Regions from separate parts of the Variovorax sp. LG9.2 genome, predicted to be linked through region 2. Evidence: riboswitches for the same ligand, from Rfam matches in the RefSeq annotation. Region 2 holds a riboswitch; the other holds the start of a gene.

Region 1 (14,695 bases), on a different contig from region 2:
GACCAGCTTGTTGTGGTTACCGTACCAGCCGTTGATGTGGATGCTGCTGACCGTCGCGTGCAGGCCTTCGCTGCGCATCAGCGCGACCACGGCGGCGATCTGCGTCTCGCTCAATCGCGTGAACTCGCTGTGGTCAATCGCGATGTCGGTCTCGCGGCCCGGTGAGTCGGTGGCGCGCTGCGCGCCGGGGATCTCGTGCTCGATGCGCGCCAGCACGCCTTGCATGCGCGTGAAGTTGACGGCGCGCGTGGCGACGTCTTGTTGGTGGCGCTTGCTCAACACGCCCGCGTGGTCGGCAATCAGCGCCACCGCACCGTTCTCGGCAACGATCGCATCGACCGGCCATGCAGCCGCGAAGGGCTCGCTCCAGCCGACCGGGCGACCGGTGATGGCGACGACCTGCAGGCTGGCGGCCTTCAGGTCGAGCAGCGCCTGCAAGGCGTCGGGCGTGATGGCGCCGTCGGTGGTGAGCGTGTCGTCGATGTCGGTCAAAACACCCAGCAGGCCGCGCCGGGCGTTCCACGACCATCGCGCCAACGGCAGCATGGCGGCCTGCGCCAGCTTCAGCCGGCGCTTTGCAGCGCCAGCCCGGCGTGCTCGCGCAACGGATGAAAGTGGACCTTGGGGAAGCGTTCCTGCGCGAGCCGCACGTCGTACGGCGACGTGCACAGGTACGCAAGCGTGTTGGCCGCGTCGAGCGCCATGCGTGCCGGGTAGGCGTTGACGAAGTCTTTAAGTTCCGCCGGCGTGTCGGCAGTGATCCAGCGGGCGCCGGTGTACTGGCAACCTTCGAGCCGTACGTCGACGTCGTACTCGCCCTTCAGCCGGTGCTGCACCACTTCGAACTGCAGCTGGCCGACAGCGCCGAGCAACATCGGCCCGCCGATCTCGGGGCGGAACACCTGGATCGCACCTTCTTCTCCGAGCTGCGCCAAGCCTTGTTGAAGCTGCTTGGTACGCAGCGGGTTCTTCAGGATCACCGTCATGAAGAGTTCGGGCGCAAAGAAGGGCAGGCCGGTGAACATCAGGTTGGCGCCATCGGTGATGGTGTCACCGAGCTGCACGCCGCCATGCGTGGTGAAGCCAACGATGTCGCCGGCATAGGCCTCTTCGACCGCCTCGCGGCGCTGGCTCATGAAGGTGACGACGCTGGTCGGCCGCAGTTCTTTCGACGTGCGCTGCACCTTCAGCTTCATGCCCGGCGTGTACTTGCCCGAGGCCATGCGCACGAAGGCGATGCGGTCTCGGTGCGATGGATCCATGTTGGCCTGGACTTTGAACACGACGCCGGCGAAGTCCTTGTCTTCCGGCTGCACTTCCTTCACCACAGGCTGGCGATTGACCAGCGTGGTGCTGGTGCGCGACTGCGGCGGCGGCGCCAGATCGACCAACGCATCAAGCACTTCCATCACGCCAAAATTGTTGACGCCAGAGCCGAAGAACACCGGCGTCTGCTTGCCCGCGAGAAAGGCTTCGCGATCCCACGTCGGCGAGGCACCGGCTGCCAGTTCCATGCTCTGCTCGGCAGATTCGAACTCGCTGCCGAAGCGCTTGATGAGCTCGGCGCGGTTGTCGAGGCGAATGGTTTCGAACTCCTGCGGCAGTCGCTCCTTGCCGGAGTCGAACACCGTCATGGTCTGGGTGCGCAGATTCATGATGCCGCCGAAGGATTTGCCCTGGCCGACCGGCCAGGTCATCGGCACGCAGGGCATGCCGAGCTCGCGTTCGATCTCGTCCATGATGTCAAGCGGCTCGCGCACTTCGCGGTCCATCTTGTTGACGAACGTGATGATGGGCGTGTCGCGCTGCCGGCAGACTTCGATCAGGCGGCGCGTCTGGGCTTCGACGCCGTTGGCCGCATCGATCACCATCAAAGCCGAGTCGACGGCGGTCAGCACGCGGTAGGTGTCTTCTGAAAAGTCCTTGTGGCCGGGCGTGTCGAGCAGGTTGATGACGTGGTCGCGGTACAGCATCTGCATGACCGATGAGGCCACCGAAATGCCGCGCTGCTTTTCGATCTCCATCCAGTCGGAGGTGGCGTGCCGCGTGGCCTTGCGCGCCTTGACCGAACCGGCAATCTGGATCGCACCTGAGAACAGCAAGAGCTTTTCAGTGAGCGTGGTCTTGCCGGCGTCTGGGTGGGAGATGATCGCGAAAGTGCGACGGCGACGGGTTTCGGAGGCGAAAGACAAAGTGGGCAATCTGCGGGGGGATTGCCCGATTTTACGGATGCGCTCCTGGCTTCTCCCGCACGGGGCTAGCGCGACGCCACAAAGCCGTAGTCATGCCGGTCGCGTCGAGCGCGCCGGCAGCCCTCTCACTTGCGCTGCAGCAGCTTGGTCACTTCGTCGACGTTGTCCTGCACCCGCTGGCGCACGACTTCGAAAGCGTCCTTCTGCGACTTGGCCGCCAGGTCGGCCAGCTCCTTGATGTCGTCGATGGCACGCTGGAACGACGCGCGACCCAGTTCGTCGAGCTTGGCAAGATTTTCTTTCGGGTCTTTGCCTGGGGCCGCCTTGGCTGCGGACTGCCATTCGGCAATCGCGCTCTTGATCATCTCGGTCTGACGCTGCACCACCGTCTGCAGGCCCTTGTACGACTTTTCGTTGGCCTGCATCACGGCCTGAAGGTCCTTGCGACCGCTGTCGAGCAGCTTGCTGCCGGCGCCGGTCAGGTTGACGCTCTGCAGACGCTCGGCCATGCCCTTGAGCATGTCGGCCGGGCTGGGGATTTTGGTGTTGCCCTGCGAAGCGGTGGGCTGGGCGGCAGCTTTCTTGGCGGTGGCCATGGGAGTCTCCTGAGGTTTGAGGAAGGCGGACGCCGCGCCTGTCGATGCGGAAATCCGTTGCCACGATACGCCGCAGCGGCGCGGCTGCGGCGGTTCTCTTCGCCAATTTACTTCCGGGATTTCCCTTGGATTACATCGGCGGCGTGAAGCCGTTGCGGCCGGCCAGCACGCGCAGTGCCGTCGGGGTGCCGTTGCGCTCTTGCGCGTTGATCAGCACTTTCGCGCCGGGGACCAGCAGGGCGTCGGTTACGGGCTTAAAGGTCACGACGGGCACGTTCGGCGGAACGATGAGCGTCTTTTCACCGCCCTTGTAGCTGAGCTTCAACTGCTGGCCGCCGCGCACGTTCTTCGGCGCCGCGGCGAGGTCGGCCACCGTCGCATTGGTCATGGTGCTCTGCGGCTGCAAGTCCCATGGGAAATGGCCTTCGCCGGTGCCACGCGCTGCTTCAGGGAACACCAGCACTTCGAGCGCTTTTTGCGTGCCGTCCGCCTGCGGCATCGCTGCCGTGCCGATGAAGCTCCCTTGCTTGATGTCGCTCAGCTGGATTCGGTAGACCTCGGAGATCGGCATGTCGGCGACCCGTGCCAGCGAAACGACTTCGCCGCCACGGTCTTTGACGATGACCTGCTTCTGGTCTGCGTAGACGACGGTGCCGCGAATGCGCACTGTCGGCGCCGCAGCAGGTGCCGCCGCCGGGCTTTGAGCGGCAGCTGTGACGGGAAGCGTCCCGAGAGCGAACAACGACGCCGAAGTCAGAAGGAGGGAGGCAAGCGGTGAAAGCGTGCGGAAGGAAGAGGTGGGGGGTTGGATCATCGCCAGAGCCTAATGCGACCTGAGAATTTCGGCTTGTCGGCGGTAACGCCGACCCTTCCGGGCGGTGACGCACGCAATCGGGCGTCTGCGCTAAAATCCGTCGTTCCGAGGAGCGTTGCAGCGCCATCAGGCGTGAGGCTCGGACCACATCGCAACCACGCTCAACCGCTGTTCTCGCGGTGAGTCGATCTACAGGTCTACCTTCCCGAGCGCGGCGGCAATTCTCAAACTTGCTTTGGAGTTCTCATGAGCGCTGTTCTCGAATCCGCATCCGCCGTCGCAATCCCTCTCAAATTGACCGATCAGGCCATCGCCGACATCACGCTGGCCGCTTGGGGCCGCAAGGAAATCCGCATCGCGGAGACCGAAATGCCGGGCCTGATGGCCATTCGCTCCGAGTTCGCGAAGTCGCACCCGCTCAAGGGCGCGCGCATCACCGGCTCGATCCACATGACGATTCAGACCGCGGTGCTGATCGAAACGCTGCAAGCCCTCGGTGCCGACGTCCGCTGGGCATCGTGCAACATCTTCTCGACGCAAGACCACGCAGCCGCTGCCATCGCAGCCGCCGGCACGCCGGTTTTCGCCGTCAAGGGCGAGACGCTGACCGACTACTGGGACTACACCCACGCCATCTTCGACTTCGGACCCAAGGGCTCTAAGGGCGAAGGCCCCAACATGATCCTGGACGACGGCGGCGACGCCACGTTGCTGATGCATCTGGGCCAGCGCGCTGAAAAAGACCTGGGCGTTCTCGCGAACCCGACCAGCGAAGAAGAGCGCATCCTGTACGCCGCGATCAAGGCCAAGATCGCTGTCGACAGTACCTGGTACACCCGCAAAGCCGCCGAGATCATCGGCGTGACCGAAGAAACGACCACGGGCGTTCATCGCCTGAACGAGATGTCGGCGAACGGCACGCTGCAGTTTCGCGCCATCAACGTGAACGATTCAGTCACCAAGAGCAAGTTCGACAACCTGTACGGCTGCCGTGAATCTCTGGTCGACGCCATCAAGCGCGCGACCGATGTGATGATCGCCGGCAAGGTGGCGGTCGTGGTGGGCTACGGCGACGTGGGCAAGGGCTCGGCACAAGCGCTGCGCGCCCTGTCGGCGCAGGTATGGGTCACCGAGGTCGATCCGATCAATGCGCTCCAGGCTGCAATGGAAGGCTACAAGGTTGTGACCATGGAATACGCTGCCGACAAGGCGGATATCTTCGTGTCGGCGACCGGCAACCTGTCCGTCATCACGCACGACCACATGGTCGCCATGAAAGACCAGGCCATCGTTTGCAACATCGGTCACTTCGACAACGAAATCGATGTCGTGTCGATCGAGAAGTACGAGTGGGAAGAGATCAAGCCGCAAGTCGACCACATCACCTTCCCGGACGGCAAGAAGATCATTTTGCTGGCCAAGGGTCGCCTGGTGAACCTGGGCTGCGGCACGGGCCACCCGAGCTTCGTGATGTCGTCGTCGTTCGCCAACCAGGTCATCGCGCAGATCGAGCTTTTCACCAAGCCCGACGCGTATGAAGCCGGCAAGGTCTACGTGCTGCCCAAGCACCTCGATGAGAAGGTCGCGCGCCTGCACCTGAAGAAGGTCGGCGCCATGCTGACCGAACTGACGCCAGCGCAAGCGGCCTACATCGGTGTCGATAAAAACGGCCCTTACAAGCCTGACACCTACCGCTATTGATAGCGCATGCGCGCTGATCAATTGTTGGTGGAGCGCGGCATGGCCGCGTCTCGATCGCAGGCCGTTCGCTTGATTGCGGGCGGTTTGCGCTGGCGCGATGCGGGCAGCAGCGACGCATGGCGTGACGTGGCCAAGAACCGCGACGACCTGCCTGAATCGGCCGAGCTCGACCTGGTCGACGGCGCCGAAGCGCGCTACGTTTCGCGCGGAGGACTCAAGCTCGAAGGGGCTTTGAAGACCGCAGGCATCGATGCGACGGGGCTGCAGTGCCTCGACATCGGCCAGTCGACCGGAGGCTTCACCGATTGCCTGCTGCAGCACGGTGCGGCGAAGGTGGTCGGCGTCGACGTCGGTCACGGCCAGTTGCACGCGAAGCTGCGCGAAGACGAGCGTGTGATCGCGGTCGAAAAGGTCAATGCGCGAGCGCTGACCGCGGTCGACCTGATCGCTTCGAGTGTCGACGCCGAGGACGACCCCGAGACGATGGAAATCGAATTCGAGCCGCGCTTCGACCTGATCGTGGGTGACCTCTCGTTCATTTCGCTGACGCTGGTGTTGCCGGCGGTGGTGCCTTTTCTAGCAGCCGATGGCCGCATGCTGATGCTGGTCAAGCCGCAGTTCGAACTGCAGCCGGGCCAGGTCGGCAAGGGCGGCATCGTGCGCGATGCGGCGATGTACCCGATCGTGGAGGCACGCTTGCGCGAAGCCTGCGCTGCGCTGGGACTGCGTGTTGTGCAGTGGTTCGACAGTCCGATCGTCGGCGGCGATGGCAACCATGAGTTTTTCATTCACGCCGTTCGCGCGGACGGCGCTCCAGGAGCCGGCGATGCGCCTTCCGCTCAGCTTTGAATTTTTTCCGCCGAAGACGGTCGAGGGCGCGACCAAGCTGCGTGCAGTCCGGCAGCAGCTCTACACGCGAAAGCCCGAATTCTGCTCGGTGACGTATGGCGCCGGAGGCTCGACGCACGACGGCACCTTCAACACGGTGCGTGAAATTCTGGGCGAGGGCGTGGATGCGGCGAGCCACTTTTCGTGCATCGGTTCGACCAAGGCAACCGTGCGCATGCAGTTGGCCGAACTCAAGGCGATGGGCGTCAAGCGGCTGGTCGCATTGCGCGGCGATTTGCCCAGCGGCTACGGCGTTGGCGGCGAGTTTTTGTACGCAAGCGATCTGGTCTCGTTCATTCGCGAAGAGACAGGTCGCGACTTTCATATCGAGGTCGCTTGCTACCCTGAAGTGCACCCGCAATCGCGCTCGCCCGAGGCCGACTTGCGGGCTTATGCGGCCAAGGTCGAAGCGGGCGCCGATTCGGCCATCACGCAGTATTTTTTCAGTGCCGAGGCCTACTTCCGCTTCGTGGATGAAGCCCGCAAGTTGAAGCTCGACGTGCCTGTCGTGCCGGGCGTCATGCCGATCACTAACTCGACCCAACTCATGCGTTTCTCGGACGCCTGTGGCGCTGAGATTCCTCGCTGGATTCGTCTTCGGCTGCAGGGTTTTGGCGACGATACGGCGTCGATCAAGGCGTTCGGACTCGATGTCGTCACCGACCTGTGCGTGCGACTGCGAGACGGCGGCGCACCTGCCCTTCATTTCTACACGATGAATCAGGCTGCTGCGACCTTGGGAGTTCTGGAGCGCATCGAGTGAATGTCGCGTGCCCGGCCGCCCGCCATGCGGGGTGGACCGGATCGCGTCGCGCGCTGCGAGGCGCGCTGGCCGGTTTGCTGTGTCTGCTTGCGGCCTGCGGCACACCGCCGCCCGATGCCAATGCGCCCAAACCTGACGCGTCAGCGGATTCATCGGGGCGCTTTCGGTTACGGCCGTTGCCACGCGAGCTTGCGGTGCCGGCCGGTGCCGCTCCACGTTCGCAAGTGCCATCGGTGCGCTACGAGCTCTCCATCTCAGGAACTGGCGAACTCTCGCCGGACGATGGCGTCCCCGGTGACGGAAGCCCTCGCGAAATCTTCGAGCGCGGTGGCGCTTCCTGGTACGGCATCCAGTTTCACCAGCGCAAGACTGCCAACGGAGAGCGCTTCGACATGACCGCATTCACGGCCGCTCACAAGACACTGCCATTCAACACGCGTGTCTGCGTGCGAAGCCTGGTGAATGGCAAGGAGGTGTTGGTGCGGATCAACGATCGGGGGCCCTATGCGCTGGGTCGCATCATCGATCTGAGCCGCGCTGCGGCAGATCAGATCGGGCTGACGTCAATGGGGATCAAGCAGGTTGCGTTGTCGGTGATCGATAAGAAAGACATGCGTTGCAGCGGCGCGGCCGTCGACTTCGCCGATGCGCCGATGGCGGGTGATTCTGCGGCGTCGCCTTCGAGCACGCGGAAGGTACCGGTCAAGCCATCGAATCGCAAACGCCGCTAGATATCGGCGTTGAATGAACGGTCGCAGAGGCGCCGAAACTCAGCCGCCGCTGTCGAGCGAAAACGCCGCATGGCGGTCTTGCGCCAGAAGCTCTACCAACTGAGGCAACGCCGCGGCCAATTGCGGTTTCAAGGTAAACGGCGGATTGATCAAAAACATGCCGCTGGCTGGCAGGCCGGGTCGCTTAGTCTCGCCAGTGGGCGTAGATGTCAGCTTGCTGGACTTTACGGTGAGCGTCGCGTGCAACCACGACTTACCGGCCTTGGTCGCCATCGTCTTGAGGCGGCGCGGCAAATCGTGCGCTTCAGGCCTCGGAATGATCGGATACCAGACGGCGTAGGTGCCGGTGGCGAATCGCTTGAGCGCTTCGGCCGCGAACTCGAGCACGCGGCCGTAGTCGCTTTTGATCTCGTAGCTTGGGTCCATCAGCACCAATGCGCGACGCGATGGTGGGGGCAAGAATTTGCTGGCGCTCAAGAAACCGTCTTCGCGCAGGACGGCAATCTGCCGACCTGCGTCGAGTTGCGCGATGTTGGCGTCGAGGGTTTTGGCATCGGTGGGATGCAACTCGTATAGTTTCAACCGGTCATGGTCCCGCAACAGATGCTGGATGATGAAAGGCGAGCCAGGATAGATCTTGGCGCCGCCTTTCGGGTTGAAGTCGGCGATGACGCCGAGGTAGCGGGCGATGGCGTCCGCGAGGGGCGCGCCGTCTTTCGGCTTGGCTGCCATCAGTCGCAACAGACCTTCCGCCGCCTCCCCGCTGGTGTCGGCGTAGTCGCCATCCAGACGGTACAAGCCGGCGCCGGCATGCGTGTCCACCACGGTCAGCGCCGCGTCTTTTTCGAGCAAATGAGTGAGCGTGGCGATCAACACCGTGTGCTTGAGCACGTCGGCGTGGTTGCCGGCGTGGAAGGCGTGGCGGTAACTGAACATGGGTCGATGGTACCCGCCAGCGCCGAATCTTTATATAATAGAAGGCTTCGCAGCGCTTTTGTGGCCCCGCGGCGAAGCGTGAACCCCACCTAAGAGATTCCCGTCAGAGGAACGCCGACCGTGGAAAAGGGCCCGCCAAACCCTCTTTTAAAGAGAATCTCATGACCAAAACTTTCAGCGCCAAACCCGCTGACGTGGTGCACGAGTGGTTTGTGGTTGACGCGACCGACAAGGTCCTCGGACGAGTAGCCAGCGAAGTTGCTCTCCGTTTGCGCGGCAAACACAAGGCCATTTACACGCCTCACGTCGATACCGGTGACTTCATCGTCATCATCAACGCAGCCCAGCTTCGTGTCACCGGTGCCAAGCCGATCGACAAGATCTACTACCGTCACTCGGGCTACCCGGGCGGTATTTCGGCTACCAACTTCCGCGACATGCAAGCCAAGCATCCCGGCCGCGCGCTGGAAAAGGCCGTCAAGGGCATGCTGCCCAAGGGGCCCCTCGGCTACGCCATGATCAAGAAGCTCAAGGTCTACGGTGGCGCAGAGCACCCGCATACCGCGCAACAGCCCAAAGTGCTGGAAATTGCAGGCTTGTCCACCAACGCCCAACGTGAGGCCGCCAAATGATCGGTGAATGGAACAATGGCACCGGCCGTCGCAAATCGAGCGTCGCCCGTGTGTTCATGAAAAAGGGTACCGGCAAGATCACGATCAATGGCAAGGACATTCAGGCCTACTTTGGTCGCGAAACATCCATCATGATCGCGAAGCAGCCGCTGTTCCTGACGAACAACGTCGAAGCTTTCGACATCATGATCAACGTGAATGGCGGCGGCGAATCGGGCCAGGCCGGCGCGGCGCGCCACGGCATCACCCGTGCGTTGATCGACTACGACGCGACGCTCAAGCCGGTGTTGAGCCAGGCTGGCTTCGTGACGCGCGATGCGCGCGAAGTCGAGCGGAAGAAGGTCGGCTTGCACTCTGCTCGCCGCCGGAAGCAATTCTCGAAGCGTTAATTCGCTTTTGGAGCTGCTGTTTGGGCTTACTGCCCTCGCAGTCAAAACGCCGCCTTCGGGCGGTTTTTTGTTTGTTGCAGTAGCATTGCCTTCATTGGCTGCACGTGCTCGCACGTTTGGCCGCACTTACAGGAGTACTCACATGAGCGCCGTTGCCGAAAATATCGTTTCTGAAATGCCTGTTCCGAATATGCCGGAACCGATTTTGTTTACTGACAGCGCCGCCGCGAAGGTGGCTGACTTGATCGCCGAAGAAGGCAACCCTGAACTCAAGCTGCGTGTCTTCGTGCAGGGTGGCGGATGTTCTGGTTTCTCGTATGGTTTTACGTTCGACGAGATCACCAACGAGGACGACACCACGATGACCAAGAACGGCGTCTCGCTGCTAATCGACGCCATGAGCTACCAGTATCTGGTGGGCGCTGAGATCGACTACAAGGAAGATTTGCAGGGCGCCCAGTTCGTCATCAAGAACCCGAACGCGACCAGCACTTGCGGCTGCGGCTCCAGCTTCTCAGCCTGAGATTTGCAGAAGTTCTTCGCGTTTGTTTGAACAGCCGCCTAAGGGCGGCTTTTTGTTGCCTGAGTTTTTGCGATGACGCTTCCTGTCGGATCTAATTCAACGCCCATTTCTCCGGTGCCCCCTTCGGCGCCAGCACCGGGCTATCGCAAAAGTCTGCTCTGGCTCGTCGCCATCGGCTTTTTCATGCAGACGCTTGACGCGACCATCATCAACACCGCATTGCCCGCCATGGCGGCGAGCCTGGGCGAAAGCCCGTTGCGGATGCAGTCGGTCGTGGTGGCCTATGCGCTCACGATGGCGATGCTGATCCCAGCCTCGGGCTGGATCGCCGACCGTTTTGGTACGCGCCGCGTCTTCTTCTCCGCCATCTTGTTGTTCGTGCTCGGGTCGGTGCTTTGCGCCGCATCGCATGGCATCGGTCAACTCGTCGCGTCACGGGTGCTGCAGGGGCTCGGAGGCGCCTTGCTGCTGCCGGTAGGACGGTTGTCGCTGCTGCGTACGGTGCCGCGCGCCGAGTTTTTGCAGGCGATGAGCTTCGTCGCGATTCCGGGGCTCATCGGACCGTTGCTCGGCCCAACGCTGGGCGGCTGGCTGGTGCAGTACGCGTCGTGGCACTGGATCTTCTTGATCAACGTACCCGTGGGTCTGGTCGGCTGCATTGCAACGCTCAGGCTCATGCCCGATCTGCGCGGCGCCGTACGGCATCGCTTCGACGGGGCAGGCTACGCGATGCTCGCCTTTGGCATGGTCGCGATTTCGCTGGCGCTCGACGGCGTCTCGGGTGCCGGCATGCGGCAAGTCGGCGTGCTGATGTTGTTGATCTTCGGTTTCGCCAGCATCGTCGCTTACTGGCTGCACGCTAGCCGGCGCGCCGATCCGCTCTTTGCGCCGTCGCTATTCAAGGTCCAGACACTTAGCATTGGCTTGATCGGCAATCTGTTTTCGCGCCTAGGCAGCGGCTGCATGCCCTTTCTGGTGCCGTTGCTGCTGCAGGTGTCGATGGGCTATTCGCCACTGCAGGCGGGGTTGATGATGTTGCCGATCGCGCTGGCAGGCATGGCGATGAAGCGCTTCACCACGCTGCTCATCACGCGCTATGGCTACCGAAAGGTGCTGGTCGTCAACACGGCGCTGGTCGGCGTGACGATGGCGTCCTTCGGGCTTGCCGCGCCGGGCCAGCCGATCGTGCTGAACATCTTGCAGCTCTTGGCTTTTGGTGCGGTCAATTCATTGCAGTTCACCGCCATGAACACGATCACCTTGAAAGATCTCGACGGTAGCATGGCGAGCACCGGTAACAGCCTGCTGTCGATGGTGCAGATGCTGGCCATGAGCCTCGGCGTGGCCGCTGCAAGCGCGGTGCTGGCGGGCTACACCGGCATCTTCGGTGGCACTGCGCCGATCACGTCGATCGAAACGCTGCATGCTTTTCAGGCGACGTTCGCTAGCATGGGATTGATCACGCTGGCATCGACGCTGATCTTTTGGCATCTGCCCGCGGAAGCCAGGGCCATTCGACCGGCACAGCCCGAGGTGTCCGGCCAAGGCTGAAGCGCCGACTGCTGCGACCAGCGGCCAGCGACCAGCGGCCAGCAACCAGCAACCAGCAACCAGCAACCAGCAACCAGCACAAGCTACCCGCCACGCCGCCCCTTGGGTCCACCAGCAAGTCCAGGCCAGGCAGGCCTCCAGTCAAGCAGGGTAGATGGCGCCCAGCACCCGCGCGCCCTTGGCGCCGGTCACGCTGGCAAGGTTGCCCGTCTCTCGGCGCACCGTACAACGGGCCAGCCACGCAAATGCTGCCGCTTCGACCTGTTGTGGTGGCAGTCCCCGTTCAGCCGACGACTTCAGCTCGACACCGGGGAGCAGTGCGCGCAACCGGGCGAGCAGGTGGTCGTTCAGCGCTCCGCCGCCGCACACGATCAAGGTCTTGCTGTCGGTGCCGTAGCGGATTACGCCCGCGGCACAGCAACTGGCAGTCAGCTCGGCAAGCGTTGCCTGCACATCCGCGGCATCAGCGCTGCTGGCGTGCTGCAACTGCGCGGCGAGCCAGGTGGGATTGAATCGGTCGCGCCCGGTGCTTTTCGGAGGCGCCTTGGCAAAGTAAGCATCGCGCAGCAGCCGCTCGAGCAAGTCGGGTAGCACTCGCCCGCTGGCAGCCCAAGCGCCGCCAGCGTCATATGGCTGGCCCAGGTGGGTTTGACACCAGTGGTCCAGCAGCGCATTGCCGGGGCCGCAATCGAAGCCGAGCACGGTGATCGCTTCGCCCGATGTGGCAGGCAGCAAACTGAGGTTGGAAATACCACCGAGATTCAGAACAGCAACGGCGTCGTTTTCTAGCGCGAACAGCGCGCGATGGAACGCTGGCACCAGCGGTGCGCCCTGACCGCCGGCTGCGACATCGCGGGTCCTGAATTCAGCAACGACGTCGATGCCGGTCAGTTCGGCGAGCAGCGCGGGGTTGTTGAGCTGAAGCGTGTAGCCAATATCGTCGAATTCGCCTGGCCGATGGCGCACCGTCTGGCCATGGGCCCCGATGGCGGCGATGGCTTCGGCACCTACGTTGGCCTGGTCGAGCAAATCCTGCGTGACCGCTGCGTACACCCGCGCCAGCGCGTTGCCCGCGAGCGCCGCACGATGCAGCTCGTTGACGCCATCGGGTGTGTTCAGCGCCAGCAATTCGGTGCGCAGTCCGACCGAGAAAGGCGCCGTGGCGTGCGCCTTGACCGTAATGCCGCCGGCCGAGAAATCGGCGATGACGCCGTCGACGCCGTCGAGTGAAGTTCCCGACATCAAGCCGATGAACAGGTTGGCCATCTGCAGATCGGCCATTTTGTTGTGTTCGATGGTGCGGTCGGTCAGTCGGCGCTGGCCTGGACCACAGAGAACGCGGCTGCCAATTCGGTGCGCGTTGCGACCGCCAATTTCTCGAACGCGGGACGCGATGCTGCCGCGATCGGCGTCATGTCGCCGTCCTGTTTGGCGATGACCGCCGGATCGGTGTACTCACCGTTCACTCGGTACTCGAAGTGCAGATGCGGGCCGGTCGCCCAGCCCGTACTGCCGACAGCACCGATGAACTGGCTTTGGGCCACGCTCTGCCCGACCTTGACGTCCATGCGGCTCAGATGCGCATACACGGTGCTCAGGTCGTTTCGGTGCTTGACGATGATGATGTTGCCGTAGCCACTTTGCTGCCCAGCGAATTCGACAACGCCATCGCCGACGGCTCGAACCGCCGTGCCCGAAGGTGCCGCGAAGTCAATGCCGTTATGTTGACGCCAGGTGTTCAAAATCGGGTGCATCCGCATCGCGAAACCGCTAGAGATGCGCGAAAACTCGACCGGCGAACTCAGGAACGCGTGACGCAAGCTGTCGCCGTTCGGCCTGAAGTAGCCACCCTTGCGGCCCGGCTCCTGGAACCACAGCGCCTGGTGGATGTTGCCGCCGCTTTCGAACTCCGCCGCCAAAATACGGCCGCTGCGCATCGACTGGCCGTCGGCTTCGAAGGTTTCGTAGACGACAGCGAATCGATCGCCCTTGCGCAATTGACGGAAGTCGACATCGCCCGCGAAGACGTCGGCCAACTGGCTCGCGACAGCATCGGGAATGTTGGCATCGTCGGTTGCCGCAAAGAGCGACGTCCGGACCACGCCGCTCGCCAGGCGTGTACCGGCGGTCAGTGTGTCGGCTTCGGAACGCAGGATGAAGCCGACGCCCGCGCTTTCGACGACGAGGCGCTTGAAGCCGTCGCCGTCAGGAATCCAGCGTGCACTCAGCTTCTTGAGCCGATCTTCGTGCGTGACTTCGGCAGTGACAGTACGGCCGGCCCGGCTCAACAGCGCGGAGCGCGCCTCGGCGTTGCCGCGGATGTACGCCGATGCGGCCGGATCGCTTACGCCAAGGCGCCCGAGCAGCGCTTCAGCGGTGTCGCTCGAGCGCGTGGTTTCGCTGCGGAACAGTGTGAAGCTGAAAGCGTCTAGCGCCTCGGTCTGTGTTGAAACAGCAAGCGGCGTCACCGTTTCAAGCACCTGCTTTACCGGAATCTTGGCCGCGTCGGGGCCAAGCGAAGCAACCGCGAATGCACCACCGCCTGCGGACATCAAGACCGCTGCAATCACTGCGGTGATCTGCCTTGGGTACGTCCGGAATGTGTAGGCCACACGGGAAGCAAACAGCTCCTCGGCGGCAAGAAATCTGTCAATCAAAGCTCAAAAATCCAGATCAGGTTTCAGCGAATCCGTGAAGCAGAAGGCCTCAAGACGGAGGCGGCAACACGGCGCGGAAAAAAGCGCCGCTTAGAATCCGGCGCTTGCAAAGTCGGGCTCAGTATAGCTTCGGCAATACCCAAATCAGCCACAAAAGCCCAATGAATGCCGGTTCTGTTACATCCCAAGTCCTCTCCGATGGCGTAGGAAGAGCTCTCGAAATCTCGCTGCGTGGGGCTGAAGAATTGCTGCCCCAGGATGAGTGGATCAAAAAGCTTCAGCGCGCCGAGGCCACCGGCCAGACGCTGCGCATCAAGCTCGG
Region 2 (14,695 bases):
GACCCAGAGGTCGCCAAGCGCCTCCATAGCCTGTACGCCGAGCCCATGGGTGGCTCACCCGCAGACTTCCAGCGTCTTCTGACCTCTGAAAACACGCGCTGGGCCGATGTCATGAAGAAGCGGAACATCCAGCCCGAGAAGTGAAGTCTTACACTGGCTCTTCGCCGGCAAAACATGCCGGCAAGTCTCCGGTGACCCATGACGATTTCGTTTGACTCGTATCCTTCCGCAGACGGCCTCTGGACCGATCTTCGGTTGCCATTCCAGCCTGGAACCAGCGTAGCGATCGTCGTCGAGCACGGCATCGTTCGCTGGATTGGGTCGCCTGATTCGATGCCGAAAGACTTCTCGGGGTTGCCGACGCATGAGGGTGGAGATGCGCTCGTCACGCCCGGCCTCGTCGATTGCCACACGCACCTGGTCTACGGTGGCCAGCGCGCCAACGAGTTCGCGATGCGGCTGGCCGGCGCGAGTTACGAAGAGGTCGCCAAGGCAGGCGGCGGCATCGTCGCGAGTGTGCGCGCCACACGCGAGGCGAGCGAAGACGAACTGTTCTCGAGCGCATCGCATCGATTGCAAAGCTTGTTGTCCGAAGGCGTCTGCGCGATCGAGATCAAGTCGGGCTACGGCCTGGCGCTGGAACATGAGCGCAAGCAGTTGCGTGTGGCACGGCGACTGGCCCGAGCACATGGCGTGACGGTACGCACCACCTTCCTCGGCGCGCATGCGTTGCCGCCCGAATACGCTGGCCGACCGCACGGCAGTCGCGACTACATCGACCTCGTGTGCAACGAGATGCTGCCCGCGCTGGCAGCCGAAGGACTCGTCGATGCGGTCGATGTTTTCTGCGAGCGCATCGCGTTTTCTCTGGCTGAAACCGAGCAGGTCTTCAAGGCGGCGCAAGCGCTCGGCTTGCCGATCAAGCTGCATGCCGAACAACTCTCCGACATGGGTGGCGCCGCGCTCGCCGCACGCTACGACGCGCTGTCGTGCGACCACATCGAGCACCTGTCGCAAGCCGGCATCGACGCCATGCGCGAGGCCGGCACCGTCGCCGTGCTGTTGCCCGGCGCGTTCTATACATTGCGCGACACGCAACTGCCGCCGATCGCCGCGTTGCGTGCGGCCGGCGTGCCGATGGCGGTGTCGACCGATCACAACCCCGGCACCTCGCCCGTGCTGAGTTTGCTGCTGATGGTGAACATGGCATGCACCTTGTTTCGGCTGACCGTTCCCGAGGCGATCGATGGCGTGACGGTGCATGCGGCACGTGCGTTGGGACTGCAGGAAACGCATGGCACGTTGGCGGTCGGGCGGCCGGCGAACTTCGTTTTGTGGGACTTGCAGGATGCTGCCGAGCTGGCTTATTGGTTCGGTCAGCGGCCGGTGAGGACTGTGGTGCGGCAGGGGAAGATCGCTTTGGGAAGCAACAGAACGTGAACCATGCGCTTTTCGCCGCAGATGCCCTGCTCCCCGGAGGATGGACACGCAACGTCCGTCTGACATGGGATGCGGCCGGTGACATTGCGCACGTGGAGCACGACGCCAAGCCTGTAGCGGGTGACTCGGTCGCCAACGGCCCGCTCATCCCCGGCATGGTCAACCTTCATTCGCATGCCTTTCAGCGCGCCATCGCCGGCCTTACTGAATTCCGCGGTCGGAGCGTCGACGGACAGCGAGACAGCTTCTGGAGCTGGCGCACCTTGATGTACCGTTTCGCGCTGCGGCTCGACCCGGCGCAAATGGAAGCCATTGCGCTCGGCCTCTACGTCGAAATGATCGCGGCCGGCTACACGTCGGTCTGCGAGTTTCACTATGTGCACCACGACGCCGATGGCCGCCCGTATGCCGACGACGCCACGCTCGCGCTGGCCCTCATGTGTGCCGCGCAACGCGCCGGCATCGGCCTCACCTTGCTGCCCGTGCTGTACCAAACCAGCGGCTTCGGCGGCACCGCACCGGGCGACGGCCAGCGACGCTTCATCCGCTCGACCGACTCGATGCTGCGACTGCTCGAACGCCTCAAGCCACTGTGCGATGCGCAAGGCGCACGGCTCGGCCTCGCGCCGCATTCGCTGCGCGCCGTGCCGCCCGAAGGCTTGCGCCAAGCGCTTGCCGGACTCGACGCGATCGATGCCACCGCGCCCATTCATATCCACATCGCCGAGCAGACCAAAGAGGTCGACGACTGCATCGCCTGGAGCGGGCAACGGCCAGTCGCCTGGCTGCTCGATCACGCTGACGTGAATGCGCGTTGGTGCCTCGTGCATGCGACGCACATGGACACCGACGAGTACGCGCGTGCGGCTCGAAGCGGGGCCGTCGCGGGGCTGTGCCCGACGACCGAAGCCAACCTCGGCGACGGCATCTTCGACCTGCCTGCGTGGCGCGCGGCCGGTGGCGTCTGGGGCATCGGCTCCGACAGCCACATCTGCGTCAACGCCGCCGAAGAATTGCTGATGCTCGAATACAGCCAGCGCCTCGCGACGCGCCAGCGCAACGTGACTGCCGACACCGCGCAACCGCACGTTGCGACCGCGATGACGCTGGCTGCGGTGCAGGGCGGCACGCAGGCGGCCGGCCGCTGGGTCCCGGGACACAGCGCCGGTCTGGCGATCGGTCAGCGCGCCGACTTCGTCGTGCTCGATGCAGCGCAGCCAGCGCTTGCCGGATTGAACGCGGAGGACATGCTCTCGTCGCACGTATTCGCAAGCCATCGCACCAGTGCCATCGATTCGGTGTGGGTCGGTGGTGAGCAGCGCGCGAGTGGTGGCCGGCACCTTCTTCACGACAGTGCAGCAGCAGGCTTCGTCGCTGCGCGCACGCAACTGCTTTCGACCACATGACCTTCGTCACCGACCAACCCCCGTTCCGCTTTCGCCAGGGCACGCGCCCGCTGCTGATCTCCATGCCGCATGTCGGCACTTACGTTCCCCCGGCATTGGCAGGTCGCCTGACAGAAGAAGCGCGCCATGTGCCCGATACCGATTGGCACCTCGAACGGCTCTACGACTTCGCCGATGAACTCGGCGCGTCGGTGCTCGTCGCCACCCATTCACGCTACGTCATCGACCTCAATCGCGCGCCCGATGGCGCCAGCCTCTATCCCGGCCAGAGCGTGACCGGCCTGTGCCCGATCGATACCTTCGACGACACGCCGATCTACACCGCAGGTGATGTGCCCGACGACGTCGAAATCGCCGCGCGTCGCGATGCGGTCTGGCATCCGTACCACCGGCAGTTGCAAGCTGAACTAACCCGACTGAAGGCGGCGCACGCCACCGTCGTCTTGTGGGACGCGCATTCGATCCGCTCGCGACTGCCGCGCTTCTTCGAGGGCAAGCTGCCCGACCTGAATCTGGGCACCGCCAACGGAGCGAGCTGCAGCGAAGCGCTTGCATCGACACTGCTGGCCATTGCGCAGTCAGCGCCGTCCTACGCGGGCGTGTTGAACGGTCGCTTCAAGGGCGGCTACATCACGCGCGAATATGGCGATCCGGCCGGGGGCGTGCATGCGGTGCAGCTCGAGATGACCCAGTCCAGCTACATGCAGGAAACGCTGCCGTTCAACTACTTGCCCGACGAAGCGGCCGGCGTCCTGCCTCAAGTCCGGCAGATGCTCAACGCGGTGCTGGAGTTCGCCCTGAAACGCTAGGGACATCGAGGGGGCAGCAGAAGCAGGGAGGTGGCGCGAGATACCGTCACTTTGTCCAAACACCCCACAGGAAGAAATGTATGCCGATGATCAAGGTTGCCACCGAGGCACATCACCCCGTCGAACTTCACTACGAGGACTATGGTGCCGGCAAGCCTGTGGTCTTGATTCATGGGTGGCCGTTGAGCGGTCGTTCCTGGGAGGCGCAGGTGCCTGCGCTGATCAAGGCCGGCTACCGCGTCATCACCTACGACCGACGCGGCTTCGGTACCTCCTCGCAGCCGTGGGCCGGCTACGACTACGACACGTTCGCGGCGGACCTGGATGCCGTGCTGACGCAGCTCGAGCTGCACGGCGTAACGCTGGTCGGCTTTTCAATGGGCGGCGGTGAAGTTGCCCGTTACATCGCGAAGTTCGGCACCGCAAGAATTGCCAAGGCAGTGTTTGCTTCGGCTGTGACGCCGTACCTTTACAAGTCGACGGACAATCCTGAAGGCGGCCTGGACGACGCAACGATTGCGGGATTTCAAGGCGGTGTCGAAAGTGACCGGCTCGCCTTCCTGGACGCCTTCACCGAAAACTTCTTCAAGGCCGGCGACAAGGTGCAAGTCAGCGAGAGCCAGCGGGTGTATGCGCGCAACATCGCGGCTTTTGCCTCACCCAAGGGAACGCTGGATTGCGTGGCCGCCTTCGGTCGCACGGACTTCAGGGCCGACCTGGAAAAGATCAAGGTGCCCACGTTGGTCATTCACGGCGATGCCGATGCGATCGTGCCGTTCGAAGTGAGCGGTGCGCGCACGCACAAGGCGATCGCCGGCAGTCACCTCACTTTGATCAAGGGTGGCCCGCACGGAGTGAACCTCTCGCACGCTGCCGAATTCAACAAGTCCTTGCTGGAGTTCCTGGCCGTCTGAGTTCCGGGCGTTCGGGGTTATTCGCCGGGCATCCGAAGTCCCGGTTTCTACAATCGGAAGCATGAAGCCTCTCGTCTACACCCGCGGCCAGGCGTTGCCTGGCATCCTCGCCCAACGCATAGCTATCCTCGACGGCGCGATGGGCACGATGATCCAGCGCTTCAAACTCAACGAAGCGCAGTACCGGGGCGATCGCTTTAAAGACTTCGAGCGCGACGTCAAAGGCAACAACGAGCTGCTCTCGCTCACCCGCCCCGATGTCATTCAGGACATCCACGAAAGCTATCTGGCCGCCGGTGCCGATCTGATCGAGACCAATACCTTCGGCGCCACCACCATCGCGCAGGAAGACTACAGGATGGCGCATCTGGCACGCGAGATGAACGTCGAGTCCGCCAGGTTGGCTCGCGCAGCCTGCGACAAATTCAGCACGCCCGACAAGCCACGCTTCGTGGTCGGCGCGCTCGGCCCAACGCCCAAGACCGCGAGCATCAGCCCGGATGTGAACGACCCGGGCGCGCGCAACGTCGACTTCGAATCGCTGCGGGCGGCCTACTACGAGCAAACCGAGGCACTGGTCGAAGGCGGCTCCGACGTCATCCTGGTCGAGACGATCTTCGACACGCTCAATGCCAAGGCCGCGCTGTTCGCGGTCGAGGAGTATTTCGACAACAGCGGCGAGCGGCTGCCACTGATCATCAGCGGCACCGTGACCGACGCATCGGGCCGCATCCTGAGCGGCCAGACCGTGACCGCGTTCTGGCACAGCATCCGGCATGCACAGCCGCTGGCCGTCGGCCTCAACTGCGCGCTCGGCGCGGCGCTGATGCGGCCGTACATCCAGGAGCTGGCCAAGGTCGCGGGCGACACTTTCATCAGCTGCTACCCCAACGCCGGACTGCCCAATCCAATGAGTGAGACCGGCTTCGACGAGACGCCCGAAGTCACATCGCGGCTGCTGCACGAGTTCGCCGCCGAAGGGTTGGTCAACATCGTTGGTGGTTGTTGCGGCACCACGCCCGACCACATCGCCGCCATCGGGCGGGCAGTGGCGCCGCTGCACGGACGCGTGCTGCGCAATGCGTTCTATCGCGAAGCCGCCTGATCGGAAGCGTCGCAATCTGCGTTCGATCGGCGACTCTGCGAGTCTTCACTTTCAGCAAATTTGTGAAGCGCAGATGAAGCTTGCGCTCCAAACGCAACGAGCGTGCACGCGGACGCTTCATGCCGCGTTGTTCGACAAGGCCAGGCCGGCACAGACGCGGTTAAGGCCGATTGACAACGCTTCAGACCGCGGCCTACCCTGACCTTGCACAAGGACTCAACATGAACAAGACAAATGCTCAGCGATGGATCGGCATCGGCGCCCTCGCGCTGATTCTTCCGGTCGCCGCCGCTGCACAGCAGGCCTTCACGCGCGGGCCCGTCAACTTGCGCGCCGGTCCCTCGGGCGACTACCCGACGGTGGCACGGCTCGGTCCGGGCCAGCCGCTCGACGTCATCGGATGCACCAACGGCTACGGCTGGTGCGACGTCGTGTTGCCCGACGAACTGCGTGGGTGGGTCGCAGCTCAAAGCCTCGACTACGCCTACGAAGACCAGCGTGTGCCGTTGGCCACCTACGGCGCCAGCATCGGCATCCCGATCGTCGGCTTCGCAATCGGCAACTACTGGGCCGATAACTACCGCGATCGCTCCTGGTACGGCGACCGTCGCTACTGGGGCAATCGGCAACCGCCGCCCGTACAGGGTTGGCGACCGGAACGGCCGCCTGAACCGGGCTGGCGGCCGAATCCGTTTCCAGGTGGCGGTGGCGGAGGTGGCTATGGCCCGGGCTATGGTCCCGGTTACGGCCCCGGCTATGGCCCCGGTCGCCCCGGCAATCCCAATTTCGGCGGGCCCGGTGGCGGTCAGCCTCCCGGCTACCGTCCACCCGGCGGAAACTTCAACCCGCCGCAGCAGGGGTTTCGTCCCCAACCGATGCCGCAGCCCGGCTTTCGTCCGCTGCCGGGCGTCGGGCTCCAGCCGTCGCCGCCGCCAGCGCCGTCCAACACACCGCCGCGCAGCAATGGCTTCCAGAAGGACGGTCCCTGACCTGACCCACAGCGACTTCGCTCGCTGCTCACCCGCGGCGTCGCATCAGGTCGACGAAGCGGCTGGCGCCCAGCCCGAGCGGCCGCTCTTTCGACCACACGACGTCGACCCATAGGTCGAGTCCGTTGCTGAGGTTCTCAAAAGGAATTTCGACCAGTGCGCCAGCGGCTATGTGCGGCAGCACCACGTTGCGCGGCAACCAGCCCCAACCCAGGCCTGCCGCGATCAGGCTCAGTGCCGCGAGCGCGTTGTCGGTGCGCCAGGTGTCCCGCGCGTAGACGAAGCGCGGATCGCTCGTCGCCAGATCACGCCCAGCGACGACGATCTGCCGCGTCGTGATGAGGTGTTGTTCACGCAGTTTGCCGGCGGCCTGTGCGAGCACGGGGTGCGCTGGCGCGATGACCGCGACCATCGTCTCGCTGCTCACTTCCTGAAAGCCTTCGCGACCGTCCAGGCTCGGCCGCTCGAACACGAGCGCCAGTTGCGCGCGACCGGTGTGCAGCATGTCGAGCGCATCGGCCTGCGGCGCCGCCAGCACCTCGACTTCGAGCAGGGGATGCTCTTGCGCCAGTGTGGCGAGCGCGGCGCTCCACGGTGCCGCCAGCAACTCAGGCGCGATGGCGAGCGTGAGTCGATGTTCCAGGCCCTGTGTCAGCGAAAGCGCTTGAACCTGCAACTGCCGCAACTGCGTTGCCAGCAACCTCGCTTGCGGCTCCAGCGAGCGCGCGGCGGCATTGGGCCGCGGCTCGCGGCCGGCGCGGTCGAACAGCGGCAAATCGAGTTCCGCTTCGAGGTTGGCGATTGCCATGCTGACCGCCGAAGGCACGCGGCCCAGCGCCCGAGCGGCGGCCGAGAACGAGCCTTTGTCGATGACCGCGAGAAAGACTTCGACGCTGTCGCTCGACCAAGCCATGCCGTCTTACCTATCAGTCAGATTGAAAGTAGATAACTTTATATGTCAGCACGCCAAACATAAAGTGGCGGCATGCAAGGTATCAAACGCCGCGTCGTCTACATCACCCTCTACGAAGGCATCGCCATCGTGGCCGCCAGCGTCGGGCTCGCGCTGATGTCGGGGCAGGGCCTCGGTCATTCGGGGGCGTTGGCCATGGTCGCCTCGGTCATCGCTGTGCTCTGGAACCTGGCCTTCAACGCGCTCTTCGAGCGCTGGGAATCGCGGCAAGCCGTGCGTGGCCGCAGCGTCAAGCGCCGCATCGCGCATGCCGTCGGCTTCGAGGGCGGGTTGATCGCCTTTCTGGTGCCGGTGTTCGCCTGGGCGCTGGGCGTGAGTCTTCTGGAGGCGCTGGTGATGGACCTCGGCCTGGTCGTGTTCTTCCTGGTCTACACCTTCGTTTTCAATTGGGGCTTCGACACCGTTTTCGGTCTGCCCACATCGGCTGCAACGCCTTCCACGAGCGCTGCTCAGCCGGCCTGAACCAGCGCCGCACTGCGGCATGCAACACTCGCTCGATGTCATCTTTGGAATGGGCCGCGTCGGCCTTGCAGGCGTTCGACGGGGCTGTGGCCGCGAGCAAGGGATTTCGCAGTCGCGAAGGGCAGCGGCGCATGGCCGAACACGTGGCGCGCACGCTGAGCGTTGCCACGCTCGGCAAGGCTGAAAAGTCGAATCTTCCGCAAGAGTCGCAAATCGGCGCCGTCAGCGGCGCCGATGAGCCGGTCCGCGCGATTGCCGTGATCCAGGCAGGGACTGGCGTCGGCAAGTCGCTCGCCTATTGCGCACCTGCCATCGCGCTGGCCCTGGCGCGCAACACGCGCGTGGTGATTTCCACCGCTACGGTCGCGCTGCAAGAGCAGTTGGTGAACAAGGACTTGCCGGCGCTCGCCGCGCTGCTGCCCGAGCCGTTTCGCTTCGCGCTCGCCAAGGGCCGCGGTCGCTACGTGTGCAAGCTGAAGCTTGAACGCCTGACCGGCATGGCGGCGGATGGCGCCGACGCAGAGCACGGACGCCACGGCGAAGAGGGCGACAACTTCGAAGACGACCTGTTCGCCGACGAAGAGGCCGGCGAGGGCGCGTCGCGCGCCGTGCGGCCACCGCATGAGGTCGCCGCGCGCCTCCAGTTCCATACCGGTATCGCGCAAGCGCTTAACCGCGGGGCATGGGACGGCGACCGTGATTCGCTCGACGCCCAGCCCGCCGCCGACCTCTGGGCACCGATGGCGGCCGACGCTGCGTCGTGCACCGGCAAGCATTGCCCATCGTTCAACGGCTGCGTCTACTACGAGCGCCGCAAGACGCTGGTCGGCGCGCAGGTGATCGTGGTCAACCACGACCTGCTGCTGTCGTCGCTCAACAACCGCTTGCTGCCCGAGCTCGACAACTGCCTGCTGATCCTCGACGAGGCGCACCATTTGCCGGCCACCGCGCTCTCGCAATTTGCCTGCCGCATGGACCTGGGCCGCCACGTGTGGGCCGAGCGGCTGGCCCAGCGTGCGGTGCGCGTTGGCGTGCGGCTGGAGGTGACCGAGGTGGCCGACATTCCGATGCATGCCTCGCAGATGCGACAGGCGCTACAACAGGTCGAGCGGCTGGTGATGGAACTGTACGGAGAAGCTCTCCAGACCGGCCTCGCGAACGCCTTCAACGCAACGGGTCGCAACACATCCCGGGCACGTTTGCCGCTCGGTGAACTGCCGGAATCGCTGCAGGGACCACTCGGTCGGGTGGCGCACCATGCATCCGGATTTCTGGACGCGTTGCGTGTCATCGCGAGCGCGTTGCGAGCCGAAATGCGCGACCAGCCAGCACTCGCCCGCCGGCTGTCCGCCATGTATGCCCAACTCGGCGCGCTGGCGCCACGGCTCGAACAGACACTCGACACCGCTCAATTGCTGCTGCGCGACGCAACGCCCGGTGCAGCGCCGGCCGCCAAATGGTTCACGCTGGAAGTCGATGGCGACCTGGCCATGCTGCAAGCTCACGCGAGTCCGTTGCTGCCTGGAGCGACGCTGCGCAACAACCTGTGGAACAAGGTGCGCGGCGCAGTGCTCACATCGGCCACGTTGACCAGCTGCGGACGCTTTGATTTTTTCTTGCGCGAGTCGGGCCTGCACGGTTTGCACGAGGAAGGCGTCGCGACCACGCTCGAAGTGCCCAGCCCGTTCGACTACGCCAAGCAAGGCAAGCTCATCGCGGTCGAGACCCGAGCCGATCCGCGCGAAGCTGCCGCCTATGTCACCGAGATGGTGAAAGCATTGATGCGCGATCTGGCCGATGTGCGGCACGGTGCGCTCGTGCTGTTCACCTCGCGGGAGCAATTGCGCATGGCTGTCGAGGCGCTGACGTCCCGCCTGAAGCCCATCGTGCTGCTGCAGACGGCGATGCCGCGCCAGCAGTTGATGGCCACGCACCGCCACCGCGTCGCCGAGGGTCTGCCGTCGATCATCTTCGGCATGCAATCCTTTGGCGAAGGGCTGGATCTGCCGGGCAAGCTGTGCGAATCGGTCTTCATCGCCAAGCTGCCGTTCGCATCACCCGACGATCCGGTGAGCGAAGCCCGCGCCGAGTGGCTGCGTACCGTCGGCCGCGATCCTTTCACCGAGTTGGTGGTGCCGGCGACGGCGATTCGTTTGGCGCAGTGGGTCGGTCGCGCGATCCGCAGCGAGGACGATCGGGCGAGCGTGTATTGCTATGACCGGCGGCTGGTTCGTACGTCTTATGGGCAACGGTTGCTGCAGGGCTTGCCGGCGTTTGCGCTGACGACTGTGCGTGCGACGGAGGTGGCGGTGGTCGTTTGACCAAACCCTCACGCGGCATCGACGATCCGAAAGCCGCCTAAAATTAAGCCTCTCGAGGAGCGTTGCAGCGTTGACCGGTCTTTCTCAAGACCCGGCCACGTCAGGCTCGGGATCGTAACGACGCTCACCTGATCTCAAAAATCTACAGGTGAGCCCGTGTCCCAGACGTCCCCGAAATCCGAGTCCCCAGAGACCCCAGGTACTCCGATTCCTCCGCCGCTGATGCTCTCGGGCCTCGAACCGGTCACGATCGGCGAGGGCGCCTTGTTCGTCAACATCGGCGAGCGCACCAACGTCACCGGTTCGAAAGCATTTGCCCGGATGATCCTGAATGGTCAGTTCGAGGAGGCGCTCGCGGTAGCACGCCAGCAAGTCGAGAACGGCGCGCAGGTAATCGACATCAACATGGACGAGGCCATGCTCGACAGCAAGGCTGCCATGGTCCGGTTTCTCAACCTGATCGCCAGCGAGCCCGACATCGCGCGCATGCCGATCATGGTCGACAGCTCGAAGTGGGACGTCATCGAAGCCGGTCTGCGTTGCATCCAGGGCAAGGGTATCGTCAACTCGATCTCGATGAAAGAAGGCGTCGACGGCTTCAAGCGGCAGGCCAAGCTGGTGCGGCGTTACGGCGCTGCAGCGGTGGTCATGGCGTTCGACGAAAAGGGCCAGGCCGACACCTACCAGCGAAAGATCGAAATCTGCGAACGGGCCTATCGCATCCTGGTCGACGAGGTCGGCTTTCCGCCCGAAGACATCATCTTCGACCCGAACATCTTCGCCATCGCGACTGGCATCGAAGAGCACAACAACTACGCGGTCGACTTCATCAACGCGACGCGCTGGATCAAGCAGAACCTGCCGGGTGCGCGCGTGTCGGGTGGCGTGTCGAACGTGAGCTTCAGCTTTCGCGGCAATGACCCGGTGCGCGAAGCCATCCACACCGTGTTCCTGTACCACGCCATCAAGGCGGGCATGGACATGGGCATCGTGAATGCCGGCATGGTCGGCGTGTACGACGACCTCGAGCCGGTGCTGCGCGAGCGGGTGGAAGACGTGGTGCTCAACCGCCGCGAAGACGCTGGCGAGCGCCTCGTCGAAGTGGCCGAGACGGCCAAGAGCGGCGCCAAGGACGAGAGCAAGAAGCTCGAATGGCGCGGCACGCCGGAGCACCCGGTGGCGGTCGACCAGCGCCTGTCGCATGCGATGGTGCACGGCATCACCGACTTCATCGTCGACGACACCGAGGAGGCCTACCAGATCATTTTGGCGAAAGGCGGCCGGCCGCTGCATGTGATCGAAGGGCCGCTCATGGCCGGCATGAACGTCGTGGGCGATCTGTTCGGCCAGGGCAAGATGTTCTTGCCGCAGGTGGTCAAGTCGGCCCGCGTGATGAAGTCGGCCGTGGCGCATTTGCTGCCCTACATCGAGGCGGAAAAACTGCTCGACGAAGCCGCGGGGCGCGATGTGCGCACCAAGGGAAAGATCATCATCGCGACGGTCAAGGGCGACGTGCACGACATCGGCAAGAACATCGTCACCGTCGTGCTTCAGTGCAACAACTTCGAAGTGGTGAACATGGGCGTGATGGTCCCGTGCCACGAAATTCTGGCGCGTGCCAAGGTCGAGGGCGCCGACATCGTGGGGCTCTCGGGCCTCATCACACCGAGCCTCGAAGAGATGCAGTATGTCGCCGGCGAGATGCAGCGCGACGACCATTTCCGCATCAAGAAAATCCCGCTGATGATCGGCGGCGCGACCACCAGTCGCGTGCATACGGCCGTCAAGATCGCGCCGCACTACGAGGGCCCGGTCGTCTACGTGCCCGATGCCTCGCGCAGCGTGAGTGTGGCGCAGAGCCTCCTTTCGGACAACGCCACCAAGTACATCGACGAACTCAACGCCGACTACGAAAAGGTGCGACTGCAGCACGCCAACAAGAAGCAGATACCGATGTGGTCGCTGGCGAAATCGCGGGCCAACAAGACGCCGATCGACTGGGCGAACTACACGCCGCCGGTGCCCAAGTTCATCGGTCGCCGCGTGTTCAAGAACTACGACCTGACCGAGCTCGCCAAGTACATCGACTGGGGCCCGTTCTTCCAGACCTGGGACCTCGCGGGTCCGTTTCCCGCCATCCTGAAAGACGAGGTGGTCGGAACCGAAGCCGTGCGCGTGTATGCCGACGGTCAGCGCATGTTGAAGCGCCTGATCGAAGGGCGTTGGCTCAGCGCCAGCGGCATCGTCGGTTTCTGGCCCGCCAACACGGTGAACGACGATGACATCGAGTTCTATACCGACGAGAGCCGCACCGAAGTCGCCATGACTTGGTATGGCATGCGCCAGCAGACCGAGAAGCAGATGATCGACGGCGTGATGCGACCGAGCCGCTGCCTGGCCGACTTCGTCGCGCCGAAAGACAGCGGCCTGAAAGACTATGTCGGCATGTTCGCCGTTACCGCGGGCCTGGGCGTCGAGAAGAAGGAGAAGTACTTTGTCGACGACCTGGACGACTACTCGGCCATCATGCTGAAGGCGCTGGCCGACCGGCTGGCCGAGGCCTTTGCCGAATCGCTGCATCACCGCGTGCGCACCGACCTCTGGGGCTATGCGCCGCACGAAGGCCTGAGCAACGAAGACATGATCGCCGAGAAGTACCGCGGCGTTCGTCCGGCGCCCGGCTATCCGGCCTGCCCCGACCACAGCGTCAAGCGCGAGATGTTCGAAGTCATGCAGTGCCAGGACATCGGCATGACGCTGACCGAAAGCCTCGCGATGACGCCCGCCGCCAGCGTCAGCGGCTTCCATTTGAGCCATCCTGACTCGACGTACTTCAACGTCGGCAAAATCGGGCATGACCAGTTGCAGGACCAGGCGGCGCGCAGGAAACAAAGCGAGGCCGAGTTGGAGCGGCTGCTGGCTCCGAATCTATAACCCGTCGGCCGGTGCGTCCGTGGCCGGCGACCGGGAGTTTCTATTTTCCAGAAGTTGATGTTTGCAGCGGCGCACTACGCGGCGCTGGCGGTGTTCGTCGTGAGCTGTTGGGGCTACGGGCGCGCCGTGCTGTCGCGCATCGGCGTGCCCACGCCGGCCGACGTTTGGCTCGAAGCGGCAATGAGCGTCACGCTCGGGGTCGGCCTGTTCATCTGCGCGTTTCAGGCATTGGCCATTGCGGGATTGTTCGGCGTGACGGGCGTGCTTGTGCTGGTCGCTATCGGCATCGGCGCTGCGGCGCTGCAAGTGCCGGCATGGCGGCGGCAATTGCGTGAGCGTGCCGCGGCTGCGGTCTTTCCTTCCTCCTGGGGCGTCGACGCGTCGATGTCATGGCTCGACAAAGCCGCACTCGCCGCGCTCGCGCTGATCGCTCTTCCGGCGCTGGTCGCACCGCTCGCACCGCCGGCGGTCTTCGACGAACTGATGTACCACCTGCCGTACGCGCGCATGCTGGCGCAGACCGGCACGCTCGGCATCCACGACTGGCTGCGCTACCCCTGGTTTCCGTACAACTACAACCTGCTCTATGCGGCCGCGCTGCTGGTCGGCGACGACGTGCTGCCGCACTTCCTGAGCGCGCTCGCGGGCGCGCTGTCGGTAGGGATGGTCTATCGGCTCGGACGACAGCACACCAGCCGCACGCTCGCGCTCGCCGGCGCCGCCATCTGGCTCGGCCTGGGCGACTACGCCAGTGCGCTGATCGACATGGGCGTCGCACTGTTCGTGCTGGCCGGCTGCGTCGCGCTGTGGTGGTGGCGCGAGGCGCAGGATGCGAAGAGTCCGCAAGCGCCGCGCTGGCTGGTCGTGGCGACATTTTTCTTCGGCGTGGCGGCAGGGTGCAAGTACCAAGCGCTGACTTTTCTTCCGTTGGTCGCGGTGTTCGTGCTGTGGCGCGAGCGTCGGCCCAAGGTGTTGGCGCTCGCGCTGTTGAGCTTCTTGCTGCCGTGCATCTACTGGTACGCGCGCAACGCCATCACGACGGGCGACCCGTTCAACCCGATCGGCGCGCGCCTGTTCGGCTTCACCAACTGGAACGCCGCCGACTATCAGAACCAGTTCGACGACGTGAAGGCGCACGCGGCATGGCCGAACCTGGCGATCTGGGGCGTCGTGCTGGCGCCTTTGAGCCCATGGTTCAGGCGGTCTGCGGCGGTGCGCGCGGCGGTCGTGTTCTGCGCCTACTCGCTGGTCGTCTGGCTCGTGACGTCGCGCTATCCGCGCTACATGACGGCGTCGTACCCGTTGGTCGCGCTCATGTCTGCGCTGGGCTGGGCCGTGTTCT

The links. A riboswitch is a leader RNA that binds a small molecule or an ion and turns the genes downstream of it on or off. The one in region 2 is predicted to bind S-adenosylhomocysteine.
Region 1: it holds a riboswitch for S-adenosylhomocysteine, as region 2 does, so the genes downstream of both, ahcY (adenosylhomocysteinase) here and metH (methionine synthase) in region 2, are expected to answer to the same signal.

The regions. Positions count from the first base shown of each region.
Region 1 covers NZ_JASJXB010000004.1:216,515-231,209, reverse strand. Annotated here, with positions in the region: gene QN413_RS06325 (HAD-IIB family hydrolase) at 1-546, opposite strand, end outside; gene QN413_RS06320 (peptide chain release factor 3) at 564-2,192, opposite strand; gene phaP (TIGR01841 family phasin) at 2,318-2,788, opposite strand; gene QN413_RS06310 (hypothetical protein) at 2,919-3,602, opposite strand; S-adenosyl-L-homocysteine riboswitch at 3,704-3,772, shown strand; gene ahcY (adenosylhomocysteinase) at 3,849-5,303, shown strand; gene QN413_RS06300 (TlyA family RNA methyltransferase) at 5,310-6,152, shown strand; gene metF (methylenetetrahydrofolate reductase [NAD(P)H]) at 6,130-6,954, shown strand; gene QN413_RS06290 (septal ring lytic transglycosylase RlpA family protein) at 6,951-7,685, shown strand; gene QN413_RS06285 (23S rRNA (adenine(2030)-N(6))-methyltransferase RlmJ) at 7,725-8,621, opposite strand; gene rplM (50S ribosomal protein L13) at 8,783-9,253, shown strand; gene rpsI (30S ribosomal protein S9) at 9,250-9,642, shown strand; gene erpA (iron-sulfur cluster insertion protein ErpA) at 9,785-10,165, shown strand; gene mdtD (multidrug transporter subunit MdtD) at 10,238-11,716, shown strand; gene QN413_RS06260 (anhydro-N-acetylmuramic acid kinase) at 11,858-12,982, opposite strand; gene QN413_RS06255 (M23 family metallopeptidase) at 13,024-14,373, opposite strand; gene tyrS (tyrosine--tRNA ligase) at 14,535-14,695, shown strand, end outside.
Region 2 covers NZ_JASJXB010000012.1:125,014-139,708, reverse strand. Annotated here, with positions in the region: gene QN413_RS14645 (tripartite tricarboxylate transporter substrate binding protein) at 1-144, shown strand, start outside; gene hutI (imidazolonepropionase) at 199-1,440, shown strand; gene QN413_RS14635 (formimidoylglutamate deiminase) at 1,437-2,846, shown strand; gene hutG (N-formylglutamate deformylase) at 2,843-3,655, shown strand; gene QN413_RS14625 (alpha/beta hydrolase) at 3,736-4,569, shown strand; gene QN413_RS14620 (homocysteine S-methyltransferase family protein) at 4,631-5,674, shown strand; gene QN413_RS14615 (SH3 domain-containing protein) at 5,896-6,663, shown strand; gene QN413_RS14610 (LysR family transcriptional regulator) at 6,692-7,576, opposite strand; gene QN413_RS14605 (PACE efflux transporter) at 7,649-8,098, shown strand; gene dinG (ATP-dependent DNA helicase DinG) at 8,134-10,419, shown strand; S-adenosyl-L-homocysteine riboswitch at 10,468-10,552, shown strand; gene metH (methionine synthase) at 10,627-13,353, shown strand; gene QN413_RS14590 (ArnT family glycosyltransferase) at 13,411-14,695, shown strand, end outside.